Regions from separate parts of the Brochothrix campestris genome, predicted to be linked through region 2. Evidence: a T-box and tRNA genes for the amino acid it is inferred to sense, from the RefSeq annotation. Region 2 holds a T-box; the other holds one or more tRNA genes.
The links. A T-box is a leader RNA that pairs with one kind of tRNA and senses whether it is charged. The one in region 2 lies ahead of serS (serine--tRNA ligase), so its partner is inferred to be a tRNA-Ser.
Positions count from the first base shown of each region.

Region 1: it has a tRNA-Ser gene. The T-box ahead of serS (serine--tRNA ligase) is inferred to sense a tRNA for this amino acid. The anticodon was not compared.

Region 1 covers NZ_CP175511.1:1,805,495-1,813,197, forward strand. The annotation lists gene ACJYYY_RS08955 (amino acid permease) at 1-744, opposite strand, end outside; gene ACJYYY_RS08960 (CrcB family protein) at 841-1,185, opposite strand; gene ACJYYY_RS08965 (CrcB family protein) at 1,182-1,568, opposite strand; tRNA gene ACJYYY_RS08970 (tRNA-Leu) at 1,637-1,721, opposite strand; tRNA gene ACJYYY_RS08975 (tRNA-Gln) at 1,868-1,939, opposite strand; tRNA gene ACJYYY_RS08980 (tRNA-Asp) at 1,945-2,021, opposite strand; tRNA gene ACJYYY_RS08985 (tRNA-Asp) at 2,065-2,141, opposite strand; tRNA gene ACJYYY_RS08990 (tRNA-Glu) at 2,144-2,215, opposite strand; tRNA gene ACJYYY_RS08995 (tRNA-Ser) at 2,227-2,314, opposite strand; gene ACJYYY_RS09000 (SprT family protein) at 2,424-2,888, opposite strand; gene ACJYYY_RS09005 (Tex family protein) at 2,889-5,057, opposite strand; gene sigB (RNA polymerase sigma factor SigB) at 5,192-5,983, opposite strand; gene rsbW (anti-sigma B factor RsbW) at 5,997-6,437, opposite strand; gene ACJYYY_RS09020 (anti-sigma factor antagonist) at 6,418-6,771, opposite strand; gene ACJYYY_RS09025 (PP2C family protein-serine/threonine phosphatase) at 6,787-7,703, opposite strand, start outside.
Region 2 covers NZ_CP175511.1:17,004-24,706, forward strand. The annotation lists gene ACJYYY_RS00065 (CocE/NonD family hydrolase) at 1-104, shown strand, start outside; gene ACJYYY_RS00070 (D-alanyl-D-alanine carboxypeptidase family protein) at 220-1,572, shown strand; T-box leader at 1,637-1,865, shown strand; gene serS (serine--tRNA ligase) at 1,927-3,201, shown strand; gene ACJYYY_RS00080 (histidine phosphatase family protein) at 3,219-3,851, shown strand; gene ACJYYY_RS00085 (acyl-CoA synthetase) at 4,186-5,760, opposite strand; gene tadA (tRNA adenosine(34) deaminase TadA) at 5,896-6,411, shown strand; partial or broken gene ACJYYY_RS00095 (IS3 family transposase) at 6,479-6,724, opposite strand; gene guaC (GMP reductase) at 7,129-7,703, opposite strand, start outside.

The DNA.
Region 1 (7,703 bases), 540 kb from region 2:
TAATAAGTCAGGACTCGTGTACGGAATAATTGCAGCGATTATCGCAATCGCCAAAATATAAAACAGTAAGATACGCCAAAAAATCGTTTTAATCGCTTTCGGAATACTTTTTTCAGGCGTTTCTGACTCACCTGCTGTAATCCCAATTAACTCTGTTCCTTGAAACGAAAAACCGGCGATGACGAACATCGCTAAAATAGCTGGCATACCACCAACAAATGGCGCTTCTTTATGTGTGAAATTCGAGAGACCGTAATAATGACCGCCTAAAATACCAAAAATCGTTAATAACCCAATAATGATAAAGGCAATGACCGTCACGACCTTAATGACTGAAAACCAGTATTCCGCCTCTCCAAACGCCTTAACTGTCATCGCATTCAGCAAAAAGATTACCACTAAGAAAAAGAGACTAAAAATCCAACCAGGTACATCTGGTAACCAATAGCCAATAATTAAAGCGGCCGTACTGACATCGACGGCTAACGTAATTGCCCAGTTGAACCAATAATTCCAACCCATGGCAAAACCAAAGGCCGGATCAACAAAACGGCTTGCGTATGTACTAAAAGATCCTGATACCGGTAAATAAGTCGCCATTTCACCTAAACTCGTCATTAAGAAAAACACCATGATACCAATGGCGATGTAAGCTAAAAGCGCCCCACCTGGCCCTGCTGTTGAAATGGCTGAACCACTGGCCACAAATAAGCCTGTACCGATACTACCACCAATCGCAATCATCGATAAATGACGCGTTTTTAGTTGCCGTTTCACACTCGGTTGTGTTTCTTGTTCATTCTTGCCTGTCACTTACTCCACCTTACTTTCTTTATCCTATTATAAAACGTAACGTAATGAAGCTAATAGTATCCCTAAAACATAAGACATCCCGATGTAATAAATAAAAGTAAACACTTCTTTTTTCTTTAATAATTGCACGCCTTCAACCGCAAAGGTTGAGAAGGTCGTCAAGCCACCTAAGAAACCAACTAACATCACTAAGCTGACTGTTTCCGAAGGTTTTGTGATGAGATATAATGCCATCATATATGAACCGACCATATTAACAAGGAAGGTTGCTAACGGAAAACTGCCCTTATAAAAAAGGTGCACAAGTCGAGAGACAAGATAGCGTAATAACGCTCCTGAGGCCGCCCCTATACCCACAAGTAAAAAACTCATACATTGCCCCCCTTCTTATTCAACGCGTGATGAACGAGCCAATACGCAAGGTTAATCACAATCATACTACCAATTAAACTCGCACCAATATATGTAAGCGCTAAGGCGACTTCACCTGCCTTATATAATTGCATAAATTCCATGCTAAAGGCCGAAAAAGTCGTAAAGGCACCGATAAAACCAGTTCCTATTCCAACAATGATAGCCTTCGGTAACTTCCATTTAAGACTCAGATATTCATTCACTATCACGAGCAAGAAACAGCCCAGTAAATTAACAATTAATGTACTAAACGGAAACACGTTTCCTTGTAGCATCAGACTGAGACTATAACGACTAATGCCACCTAAACCGCCAAAAACAAAGACCATTAAGTAGTTCATTCCATGCCTCCTTCCATTATTTTCAAAAGAAAAAGACAGTCAGATTAATATCCGACTGTCTTAAATTATGCGGCCAAGAGGACTTGAACCTCCACGCCCTAAACGGGCACCAGATCCTTAGTCTGACGCGTCTGCCAATTCCGCCATGGCCGCTGATTGTTTATGTTATTTTCAAAAATAGATAAACAACACTTGCAACACTTATATTACCGTATTACCGCACCAGTGTCAACAGCTTTTTAAAAGTATTTTTGTTTTTTTCAATAAAAAAAACAGTGCAACTCTGCACTGTTTTATGACTGGGGTGGCAGGGATCGAACCTACGCATGATGGAATCAAAATCCATTGCCTTACCGCTTGGCTACACCCCATAAACTGGCGGTCTGGACGGGACTCGAACCCGCGACCTCCTGCGTGACAGGCAGGCATTCTAACCAGCTGAACTACCAGACCAATATAGGTGTTATCTCTTATTACGTCACTTTCTTTAAAAAACTGGCGGTCTGGACGGGACTCGAACCCGCGACCTCCTGCGTGACAGGCAGGCATTCTAACCAGCTGAACTACCAGACCAATGACCCGTACGGGATTCGAACCCGTGATACCGCCGTGAAAGGGCGGTGTCTTAACCGCTTGACCAACGGGCCTGATTGCGCTATGGAGAAAGAGGGATTTGAACCCTCGCGCCGCTTTCGCGACCTACACCCTTAGCAGGGGCGCCTCTTCAGCCACTTGAGTATTTCTCCTTAAAAGAAGTATTGCTCTCGACTACTCTTAGTATTATATAGACTTTAAGAGCTAGCGTCAACCATTTTTTTGAAACTATCTTAAAAAAATAAAAAAAGTTTCCCTTAATTAAAAGATTGTCTTTTGCCTAACATTTTGTGACCGTTCTTGCAATTGACCACGACACTGACCACAGCTGTATTTAGCGACATTGAAGCGACGACGACGTTGAAACAGCGCTTGACAGTTCACGCATTGATAACAGTAACGCCAGTCGGTTTCAATCGGCTGACAAAAACGTGAGCCTCCTACTTGTTTTAACAGTCGTTTAAAATCTTGATGCTTATGTTGGTAGCCTTTTCCTTGTAAATGTAAATGATAATGACATAATTCATGCTTGATGATTGTCTCAAAATAAGCTGCATCATAGGCTAACAAATAACGCTCGTTCATTTCAATATGATGTGTCGCTAGCAAATAGCGCCCCCCGGTTGTCCGTAACCGACGATTAAACGTGGCTTGATGAACAAAAGGGTATCCGAATACACGTTCGGACACCTCCTCGACCCAACTTTGTAATTCCTGATTGTTCATTTAAACGACCTTCACTTTTGCTGCCACCATTGACAACCCTACTTTATTTTTGACACTGTCGATCTTATCAACCCAAACAGTCACAATATCACCAACTGAGACGACTTTCATCGGATCTTTCACAAATTTAGTGGCTAACTTCGAAATGTGAACGAGACCATCTTGTTTGAGACCAATATCAACAAAGGCACCAAAATCTACAACATTGCGAACTGTGCCTTGTAATTCCATCCCGATTTTTAAGTCTTCGACAGTCAAAACATCTTGACGGAGCAACGGTGCGGCCATATCATCTCGCAAATCACGACTCGGAGCTTCCATTGCTTCAATTACATCTGCTAATGTGAGCATACCGACACCGGTTGCTTCACTCAAGTCTTCGAGTTTAATTGTTTTAATTTTTCCACGCAACAGCTCTGTACCCAAATCACTTGGTTTTAATTCCAATTGTTGTAAAATTAACTTAGCGACATCATACGTTTCTGGATGAATGGCAGTCGCGTCCAATTTATTTTTCCCTTCTGGAATACGTAAAAAGCCAATGCTTTGTTCATACGATTTCGCACCTAAGCGCGGCACTTTTTTTAACTCGGCGCGGCTGTTAAACGGACCATTTTCTTCACGATATAAGCGAATATTATGTGCCGTTGTTTTGTTGAGTCCTGAGACGTATTCTAACAACGCACTCGAAGCCGTATTGACATTAACACCCACTTGGTTAACCGCCGTCTCGACGACAAAAGTTAACGAATCACTCAGTTCTCTTTGCGAAACGTCATGCTGATATTGACCGACGCCAATCGATTTCGGATCGATTTTGACAAGCTCGGCGAGCGGATCTTGTAAGCGACGCCCAATCGAAATAGCTGAGCGTTTTTCAACTGTTAAATCCGGGAATTCTTCACGAGCCATTTCACTCGCTGAGTAAACACTAGCACCCGCTTCATTGACAATAATATACGATACATTTAAGTGCTTTTCTTTAATTAACGCCGCCGTAAACTGCTCCGATTCACGGGATGCCGTTCCATTACCAATTGCAATAATTTCAACGTCGTATTGGGCAATCAACTCAAGCATAATACGCTCTGCTTCTGCTCGTTTATTAACAGGCTTATGCGGATAAATGACCGCTGTCGTCACCGCTTGCCCATCTTTAGAAAGCACCGCTAATTTACAACCGGTACGATAAGCTGGATCAAGTGCCAATACTGTTTTATTTTTAAGTGGCGATTGTAATAATAATTTACGTAAGTTTTTCCCAAAGATGTCAATCGCATGTGTTTGCGCTTTTTCAGTCAAATCACTCCGAATGTCACGTTCGATTGCGGGTCCAATAAAACGTTTATAGGCTGCCGTAATCGCGTCATTTAAAAGCATGTCAGCAACTGTTGTTTTGTTATGTAGCAGTTGACGCGCTAAATAACGGTGTACCGCTTCAACATCCACTTCGAGTGTCACTTTTAAGACACCTTCTTTTTCACCACGGTTAACCGCCAACACGCGATGTGGCACAATTTTATTCGCTGCTTCACTGTAATCGTAATACATTGCGAATACTTCTTGTTCATCTTCAGCTTGTTTCTTTTTAACGGCTGTAATTCGCCCTTTTGTTAAGCTCAGATCCCGAATAAATGTTCGATAGGTCGGGTTATCACTAATGACCTCCGCAATAATCTCGACCACGCCTTCGATGACCGCCTCTCCGTCAGGTAATTCTTGTTCAAGCGACACGTACTTTTGGGCCTCAACGTCAATCGAGCCACTTTGTGGTAAGGCTAACGCCCATTTCGCTAACGGTTCGAGGCCTCGTTCTTTTGCAATTGTTGCCTTTGAGCGTTTCTTCACTTTAAAGGGACGATATAAATCTTCAACTACTTGTTGCTTCGTCGCTTGTTCAATTGCCTGTTGTAAACTCGGTGTTAACTTCTCTTGTTCGGCAATTGTACGAATGACATCTTCTTTGCGTTGCATTAATTTTGTTAAATACGTGTGACGGTCTTCAATCGCCCGTATTTGCACCTCATCCAATTCGCCGGTTGCTTCTTTACGATAACGAGCAATAAAAGGAACTGTGTTGCCATCTTCAAGTAAGGTTAAGGTCGTCTTTATTTGTTGTTTGTTTATATTTAATTCAGTTGTTAATTGTTGGATGATTAGTTCATTCATTCGATTACCCCTTTTAAGTGTGAGTCTGTTTGCAGTCGTAACTAACTTTAGTTTATCATAGTTTGTCTTTTAGACGCATTATTTATCATCAAACAAAAAAGACAACGTCACAGCAATTAAAGTGGCTTTGTCTTTTATGTTTGATCATGTTCATTCAATTCTAATAAGGCCGTTCGTAATTTTTTTATCGCGCCTCTTTGTAATCGTGAGACATGCATCTGTGACACTTGCATTTTTTCACCTGTTTCTTTTTGACTTAAATTATCAAAGAAAGTCAACTGTATTACCATTTGTTCCCGCTCATTTAAAACGGGCATTACCTTCGCTAAAATCATCCGTTCTTCGACGAGTTCATAGCCCTCGTCTTCATTTCCCACGACATCCAACAAACTCATTTGTGAGCCATCATTATCCGTTTCAAACGTATGATCAACCGATAACGCTTGATAGCTTTGCGTCATTTCCATCGCTTCCAGCACTTCTTCTTCTTCACAACCAATCGTCTGTGCTATTTCAATAATTGAAGGAGAACGTTGTAGCTCCGTTGTTAACTCTTCAACTGTATTTTTAATTTTAGGCCCTAATTCTTTTATCCGACGTGGCACATGAACACTCCATGTTTTATCTCGTAAATAGCGCTTTATTTCGCCAATAATTGTCGGAATCGCAAACGATTCAAATTTTCGATCAAATGTTGCATCAAATCGAGAAATTGCCCCTAATAATCCTAAATAACCAACTTGCACCAAATCATTATGGTAGGCAACCTTGCCCTTAGAATATTTTCGAGCGAGCGCTTCAACAAGACCTGCATAATGAAGTACCAATTCGGTTTTCGCCGCGTCATCATCGCTTTCTTGCACCCGCTGTATCCATTCATCCACCATTTCTTTTGTTGTTTCAGTTATTTTCCCTCTTTGCGCCATATGTTGTAGTCACCTACTCTTTGCCAAAGTATTTAATCATTTCGATTGAGAGTCCCTTATCTTCTTTTATTATAACATCATCTGTTAGTGATTTGATTAATAGGAGCCCCAAACCGCCAATTTCTAATGTATCGCTCGTCACATCTGTCGAATACGGGAGCGTTTCTTCTGGTAATGAGCCCTTCGCAAGTTTGCCATTATCTTTAACGAGCACACTTAAGTATTCCTCAAAAATAGTGAAACGAATATCAATCACGCCATCATCCGTACAGACGTAGCCATGTTTTACCGCATTGGTAATCGCCTCACTAATCACGATTTTCAAATCTTCAATTATATCAAAGTTAAATCCGCAACGATTAGCAACACTAGCGATTGCTAATCGCCCTAACGAAATATACTCTGATTTAGCTGGAATCTTCAGTTCTATAACCTCACCTTTTTTTATTGTCATCCACAATGCCATCCTTTTTCTGACGAATTATTGTCATTATATTATCCAGACCAGTAATCGAAAACAATCGAAATAACCGTTCAGATACCTCAGTAATAATGAGTTGACTTTTATTTGCAACCATCGCTTTATATGTGCCTACTAACACACCTAATCCTGTACTATCCATATAACTAACAGACCCAAAATCAACTGTTATCACCCCTTGAGTTATGGTGAAAAAACGGGCCAGTTCCGCTTCTAAATGCGGGGCAGTATTACCATCAATCTCACCGCTCAATGTGAAATAAACAGTGTTGTTAGCTTGTTGTTCACACTTAATTTGTAGTCCCATGCTCTCCCTCATTTCTTAACGCACACGTTTCAAGACGATTAATGTAAAATCATCATATAATTTAAAATCCTGTAAAGCCGCTAATGAATGATACACTTGATCAACAATCGCCTGAGCTGGCAGACAATGATATTTATTTATTAATCGTTTCAATTCAGACCGTTCAATGAAACCGTCAGCTACACGCGTTTCTGTCACGCCATCTGATAAAATAATGATGATATCGCCAATTTGTAACATTTGTTCATATTCACGATATACCTCTTCTTTTTGGATTCCTAAAATTAAACCTTTCGCATACAAATCTTGTGACTTACCGGTTTCTGCTTGATAAAAAAAACCAATTTCATGACCAGCTGAACTGTATTTAAAAGACCCATTCAACTTGTCATATACCCCTAAAAACATCGTCACAAACATATTTTCACTTAAGTGTTCCACGGTTACATCATTCAAATAACTCAATAATGAATTGACTGATTTAATCGTGTCTGGTGTATTAAGCATCGCATATTTAAGCATCGACATAATTAACGCCGCAGGCACTCCTTTTCCAATCACATCAGCTAAACAGACTGAAATCCCACCGTTGTTCTCGTTAAAATGATATAAATCACCACTAAGTTGATGCGCTGGCTGATGACAAATGCCGATTTCCAAGTAATCCGTTTGCGGCACCTTCGTTTCTAATAGTTTCCGCTGAATTTTACTTGCTTTTTTAATTTCAGTTTGTAGTTCCATTTGCTTTTCTTTTATCATTAAACTTTGTCTGAAATCCGTGCCATATGTAATCATTACTGTCATTAATATTTCTAAAGCCAACACCATACTGTTTGAAACTTTAGTAGATTGACTGAGCAGTGCCTTACGATGAATTGCTACCACTTCATCTGGCGATATACCATACGCTAATACTTCATCGCTCCATTTTT
Region 2 (7,703 bases):
GTTCTTCTTTTTTCAACACAACAGAATGTCGTGAAAGTACACAACGGATTATCACGGGTGGCGAGTCGAATTCACGGGTTATTTTTCCAAATATTACTTTTTGAAAATCGTCTGTAATACTTGTCATATAGCTACTATTCATGCTTATAATGTGATAAAATAGCGTAGTAATTGTACATGGACAGATTAACAATAATAAATAGGAGGCCCTTACTTACAATGTATTTTAAAAAAATCATTTCATTAACGCTCATCACTTTGCTCGCGCTTTCGACGCTGCTTTTACCGTCAAAGACAGAGGCTGCAACTACTGCTAAAAATCCGATTAACGTAAATGCCAAAGCGGCCTTTATGATTGAAGCATCTACCGGGAAAGTCATCTATAATAAAAATGGCGATGAGCGTCTAGGAATCGCATCGATGACGAAGATGGTAACCGAATATTTATTATTGGAAGCTATCAAAGAAGGTAAACTTAACTGGGACGATAAGTTACCGATTTCGAAAGCGGCATATAATGTATCACAAGATAATACCTTATCAAATGTTCCTTTACGTCAAGATAAAACATACACAGTCCGTGAATTAACTGAAGCGATGAGTATTTATTCAGCTAATGGTGCGACGATTGCTATCGCTGAAAAACTAGCTGGTGGCGATGAAACAAAGTACATTGGCTTAATGAATAAATTAGCTGACAAATTGGATTTAGGGCCACATAACTTTGTTAACTCAACCGGATTGAGCTATGAAGATGTTAAGGGGAAAAGTGTTCAAAAAAATAAGTCTGAAAATGAATTAACTGCTCGAGGTATCGCTAAATTGGGCCGTGCTTTAATTATGGACTATCCTGAAATTTTAGAGTTTGCTAAAATTCCCAAAAAGACCTTTCAAGAAGGCACTGATGATCAAATCAAAATGGAAAACTGGAACTGGATGTTACCAGGTCTTGTGAATGAAGATAAGAACTTACCGGTCGATGGTTTGAAAACAGGAACAACAGACCATGCGGGAATGACTTTTACTGCTACAGCCCAAAAAGCTGACATGCGTCTTATTTCGGTCGTGATGAATGTTATCGATAAAAAGAATCCAAAAGATCAACATAGTGGCGCACGGTTTGTAGAAACAGCGAAACTACTTAATTACGGTTTTGATAATTATAAACTGGTGAAAAAAGAACTCGGTCAGCAATTGAAGGTGAATATCGCTAAAGGCGATAAAGAAAGTGCAACCTTAACAACAAGCGTTACACCATCATTTGTTGTGCCGAAAGATGATAAGGTTGTTGTTGCTAGTAAACTAACGTTGTCGGATAAATTAACTACGGGTGATGGTCAACTCATTGCCCCAATTGCGAAGGATAAAGTTGTCGGTCAAGCAATGGTAGCAGCGAACGATCCGTTTAGTTATGGGTATATCGATAATGCCCAAGGTCGTATCGTTGACGTTATTGCAGCGGACGACATTGCGGGAGCTGGCTTTTTCTTGAGTGCTTGGCGTGTAAGCAAGTCAGGTTTGCTAACGGCTAAAGATTACATTGTTGAGGGTGCTAAAGGTTGGTTTGAGTAAAATCTAATCAGTAAAGCCACTGTTCATTTTCAATAAAGTATTGTAAAATGAAGGTAATCGTATAATTAAAACGTTGAGAAGAAATAGTAGTAAGGTGAAGACTGCAAAGAGAGTCAGTGGTTGGTGTGAACTGATGAGTCATCCTTTATGAATCCATCTTTGAGTGAACAATGGAATGAGTACGCTCTATTAAATTGTTCCGGTGCTGAGCCGTTATCCCAATTAAGTGGAAAGACCCGGTAAAAGGGCCTTTCAATTAGGGTGGCACCGCGATAATTCGACTCGTCCCTTCTTGGTCAACAAGAAGTCGACGAGTTTTTTAATACAATAAAATAATTCATAGGAGGATGTACAATGTTAGATATTAAAGTGTTACGTAATGATTTTGAAAATGTAAAAGCAAAGTTAGCTGCCCGCGGTGAAAACTTAGGTGAGCTAGATAAATTCCCAGAATATGATGCGGTTCGCCGTGATTTGATTTTAAAAGCGGAAGAACTAAAAAGTGAACGTAATCGAGTATCCGGTGAAATTGCAACGAAAAAACGGGCGAAGGAAAATGCCGATGAGCAAATTGCTGCAATGAAACAAGTTGGTGAAGACATTAAAGGTTTAGATGACCAATTGGTTGCTGTGAATGAAAAACTAAAACAACTGATGTTATCAATCCCTAATATTCCTCATGAATCAACACCAGTGGGCGATACGGAAGATGATAATATTGTCATTCGTTCGGTTGGAACACCACGTGCATTTGAATTTGAACCGAAACCACATTGGGACTTAGGAACAGATTTAGATATTTTAGACTTTGAACGTGCGGCGAAAGTAACGGGTAGTCGTTTTGTATTTTATAAAAAAGCAGGTGCACAATTAGAACGTGCGTTAATTAACTTCTTTATGGATATTCATGCGGCAGAACATGGCTACGAAGAAATGTTACCACCTTATATTGTTAACCGTGCAAGCATGACAGGTACAGGTCAACTGCCTAAATTCGAGGAAGATGCCTTTCTCTTAGAAGAAAGCGATAACTTCTTAGTGCCAACTGCTGAAGTGCCTGTAACGAACTATCATCGTGATGAAATTTTAAAAGCAGATGAATTACCGCTTAAATATGTCGCTTATAGTGCGTCTTTCCGTTCAGAAGCAGGGTCAGCCGGTCGTGATACACGTGGTTTAATTCGCCAACATCAGTTTAATAAGGTTGAAATGGTTAAATTTTCTAAGCCAGAAGATTCATACAATGAATTAGAAAAATTAACTAATGATGCGGAAGATATTTTACAACGTTTAGAATTGCCATACCAAGTATTGAGCATGTGTACAGCTGATCTTGGCTTTACGGCTGCGAAAAAATACGACATTGAAGTATGGATTCCAAGTCAAAATGTTTACCGTGAAATTTCATCATGTTCAAACTTTGAAACGTTCCAAGCGCGTCGTGCCAACATTCGCTTCCGTCGTGAAGTGAACGGTAAGGTTGAATATGTTCATACATTAAACGGATCAGGCTTAGCAGTTGGCCGTACGGTGGCAGCAATTATGGAGAACTACCAACAAGCAGATGGTTCAATTGTTGTACCAACAGCATTGCGTCCATACATGCGTGGGTTAGAAATTATTAAATAAAGGGAGTCGAATGCGTTGTGTCTAAGCAAATAACTTATTATTTTATTCGTCACGGTAAAACAGAGTGGAACGAACAAGGTTTAATGCAAGGCTGGGGTGATTCACCGTTAATCCAAGAAGGCATCGATGGCGCTAAAGCAGTTGGAGCAGCCTTAGCTGACGTTGTATTTAACGCTTGCTTTACAAGTACGAGTAATCGTACGAAACAAACCGCTGATCATATATTAGCGGAGCATCATGCTGATGTACCGCGGTTTGCTTCACCTGATTTACGTGAAATGTATTTTGGTATTTGGGATGGAATGGCTTCATCAGAAGCGAAAAAATACGAAGAATTCCATACGATGCGTGATACACCTGCTAAGTATCGTGCGCAAGTAAGTGGTGGTGAAACGTATTCGCAAATGCTCGAACGCACTAAACGCGCCTTGAAACGGATTGAAGAATCAGGCGTTGAAGGTAATGTCTTGATTGTGAGTCATGGGATGGTTTTACGCCAATTAATGTATGTCTTAGGTGGCGGCGATTGGCGCGAACACCGTGATAACAGTGAAAACATTATGAATGCAAGCATCAGCATTGTCGACTATCAAGATAACACGTATAGTGTTCGCCTTGTTAATGGCACCGATCATTTAATAAACGATTAATAAAAAAAGCCACCCTTAAAAAGGGTGGCTTTCAGATTGTAGACAAAGTCGAATTAAACTGGTTTGACTTTTAACGTTAGTTCAAGTGACTTTGCCTACAAGATGACTTGACTGAAAAGAAACGTTATTTTCTCCAATCACTTCCGTTTAGAACGGCTTTAAATTCTTTTGTTCTAGGAAACACGAGCCTTTGAGGTGAGTGTACAGATGGTACTCGACTCCGAGAAGGCGAGGCATTGACGACCTAGAACAGCGTTTATCTTCAGTCTGAAGCCGCCCCCTAAAAAGGGTGGCTTTTTTATTGTAGACAAAGTCGAATGGAACATCTTTTTGATTACTTAATACCGTATTCCTGGTTGCGTAGTGTCACTCGCTTAACCTTGCCTGAATCCGTTTTAGGAAGGGCGCTAACAAAGCTGATGCTTCGTGGGTACTTATAAGGAGCGGTGATTTTTTTTGTGAAGTTTTGCAGTTCTTTAACAAGGTCATCGGAGGCTGTGTAACCATCGGTTAAGACGATAAACGCTTTAACAATCGCCCCACGGAACTCATGTGGACTAGCAACAACACCGACTTCTTTGACGGCAGGATGTTTCGTAAGGGCGTCTTCAACTTCGAAGGGGCCGATTGTATAGCCAGAGCTGATGATGATATCGTCATTACGTCCTTGGAACCAAAAGTAGTTATCGGCATCAAAGGTGGCACGGTCACCAGTGACAAAGTAATCCCCGCGTATGGCTTTAGCTAAACGCTCTGGTTCTTTATGATAGCCTTTAAATAAGGCAGGGAATGAGCGTAAAATCGCAATATCGCCGACTTCGCCTTCTTTAACTGGTTGGCCGTTTTCATCGATAACATGGATGAATTCAGGCAAGAGTGGTTGACCCATTGATCCGGGCCGTATTTCCGCGTCTTTTAAGGTTCCAATTAATAAGGTGCTTTCTGTTTGACCGTAGCCATCACGCACTTTTAAACCGAATTTTTCTTGGAAGATGTTAATTACCTCGCTGTTTAAAGGTTCACCAGCTGATACAGTGCTACGTAATGAGTCGAGGTTGAATCGCTCTAATTGATCAACTTTTGCGAGTAAACGGTATTCTGTTGGTGTGCAACAAAAGACGTTGATGTTGTATTTTTCAACGAGTGTCAGTTGTTTTTCAGGGTTGAAACGACCTTGGAATAAAAAGCCGGTCGCGCCACGTCCTAACACAGAGAGGAACGGAGACCAAACCCATTTTTGCCAACCGGGTCCAGCTGTTGCCCATACCATGTCGTCTTCACGAATATCTAACCATCGTTCTGAAGCTGTACGTAAATGCGCATAGCCCCAACCGTGAATATGAACGACACCTTTCGGATTGCCGGTTGTCCCTGAAGTGAAGGCAATTAGAGCAGGGTCAGTACTGGCAGTGACTACATTAGTAAAGGTGTTTGATTCAGTTGTTGAGAGGTCATCAAAGTTATCCCAAGAGGCCACGTGTTGATCGACAGCGATTTTAACCGTTAATGCATTATAATCGTTGTTGGCCTTATCGACCTCTGTTGTATAATGACCATGAGCAACGACGCCTTTAATATCTGCTAATTTAAAACGGAGGTGTAAATCTTTAGCTTTCAGCATTTCAGAAGCTGGACTAATGACCGCACCGACCTTCCATAAACCTAAATAGGCGATGTAAGTTTCAAGTGAACGATGCATAATGACAAGTACGCCGTCGCCTTTTTTCACGCCCTTTTTAATTAGGGCATTGGCAAATTGATTGGCTTTATTTAATAATTCTTTATAAGTAAGTGTTGTGACAACGCCTGATTCATCTTCCATCATCAACGCGGTCTTATCTGAGCGGTGTTTTTCAATATCATCCACAATATTATAGTGGATGGGTGCAAGTAAATCCTGTAAATTCATTGTAAATCCCCCTTTTTTATAACCTGGTACTAACACTAGATTATCACCAACTAAATTCAGAGTCAATAGTTTGATTTGAAGAATAAAAAGTGAAAATATGCTAAATTAAGAAGAACGAAACTAAAGGAGTTTAAGATGACAAAAATTGAAGAGTATATGAAGGTCGCTTTAGCAGAGGCTGAGAAGGCAAAAGCGATTGGAGAAGTGCCGATTGGTGCAATTGTTGTTCATAATGATCGAATTGTGGGACGAGGGCATAATTTACGTGAAACAAGTCAAGATGCCACGAGTCATGCGGAAGTGTTAGCGATTCAAGCAGCTTGTCGAGCAATTGGTTCTTGGCGTTTAGAAGAATGTGATATTTACGTAACATTAGAGCCTTGTCCAATGTGTAGTGGGGCACTTATATTAGCCAGAATGCGGACAGTCTATTACGGTGCAGCAGATGTTAAAGCCGGTACAGCTGGCACTTTAATGAATTTGTTGACCGATGAGCGTTTTAATCATCAATGTGAAGTTCATGCGGGTGTTTTAGAAGAAGAATGTGGTCAAATTTTAACGGATTTTTTTAGAGCCATTCGTCTGCGTCAAAAAGAGGCGAAACGTATACGTCGTTTAAGTGAGCAAATAGAAAAAGGAGCTATCGAGTAAAGCGATGTAGTGAACCCAAAAAGTTAGACTTTAATTGGAGTAGATAAATCTGCTCCGATTTTTTATTTTATGCAGTTAATTTTAGTCGATAAGCCACTGGGCTTAAACCGTTTAATTTCAGTTTTACTCTCTTATGATTGTAGTAATGAATCCCTTTTTCTAGTTCCCCTTTTAATTCTTCAAAACTATGAAATACTTTACCATAATACATTTCTTGCTTTAATAGTCCAAAGAAATCTTCCATTAGAGAGTTATCCAAACAGTTTCCTTTTCGGGACATACTTTTAATTTGCTGCTTATTAGCTAAATATTGATAACCACCATAGCCTTTCAAATAATCTCTAACTACTTTCATTTTAAATTCCGCATCATATTTGATCATAAAAAATACCCCGAAAAGTTAGATTTTTTAGTCTAAATTTTTGGGGCAGTACACGATAGCTCATTTTTTTATATATTTATCGAGCTGATTTCGCTTTTAGTTATCAAGTTCAATCAGCTAACTTCTGTGATATTTCAGAAAAAAGACAGCGACGGTAAATAGTCGTTGATCTTTTCTCTTCCAATCTCTTCGAAGTTGAACGAGCTGATTTCGCTTTTAGTTATCAAGTTCAATCAGCTAACTTCTGTGATATTTCAGAAAAAAGACAGCGACGGTAAATAGTCGTTGATCTTTTCTCTTCCAATCTCTTCGAAGTTGAACGAGCTGATTTCGCTTTAGTGGTTATCCCCATTAAAAATGGAGTTTTTAACAACCACATAGTCAACATTACGAATAGCCTCTAGTTTTGTTCCGCCAGAATATGAGATAGCAGATTGAAGGTCTTGTTGCATTTCAATGAGGGTATCTTTTAAGTTCCCCTTATTTTCAACGTGCATTTTTTTACCTTCAACATTCTTTTTCTCACCTTTTTGGAATTCTGAAGCTGATCCAAAATATTCTTTATAAAACTTACCAGCGATTTCAATTGTAGAGCCCGGTGACTCATTATGAGCGGCAAATAACGAACCAATCATTACCATTGAGGCACCAAAGCGAACTGATTTAGCGATATCGCCATTTGTACGAATACCACCATCAGCAATAATCGGTTTTGAAGCCGCTTTTGCACACCAGCGAAGAGCCGCTAACTGCCAGCCACCTGTACCAAAACCAGTTTTGATTTTAGTGATACAGACTTTTCCAGGTCCGATACCGACTTTTGTAGCATCGGCGCCAGCATTTTCAAGTTCACGGACTGCCTCTGGTGTGCCAACATTGCCCGCAATAACGAACGTCTCAGGCAAGTGTT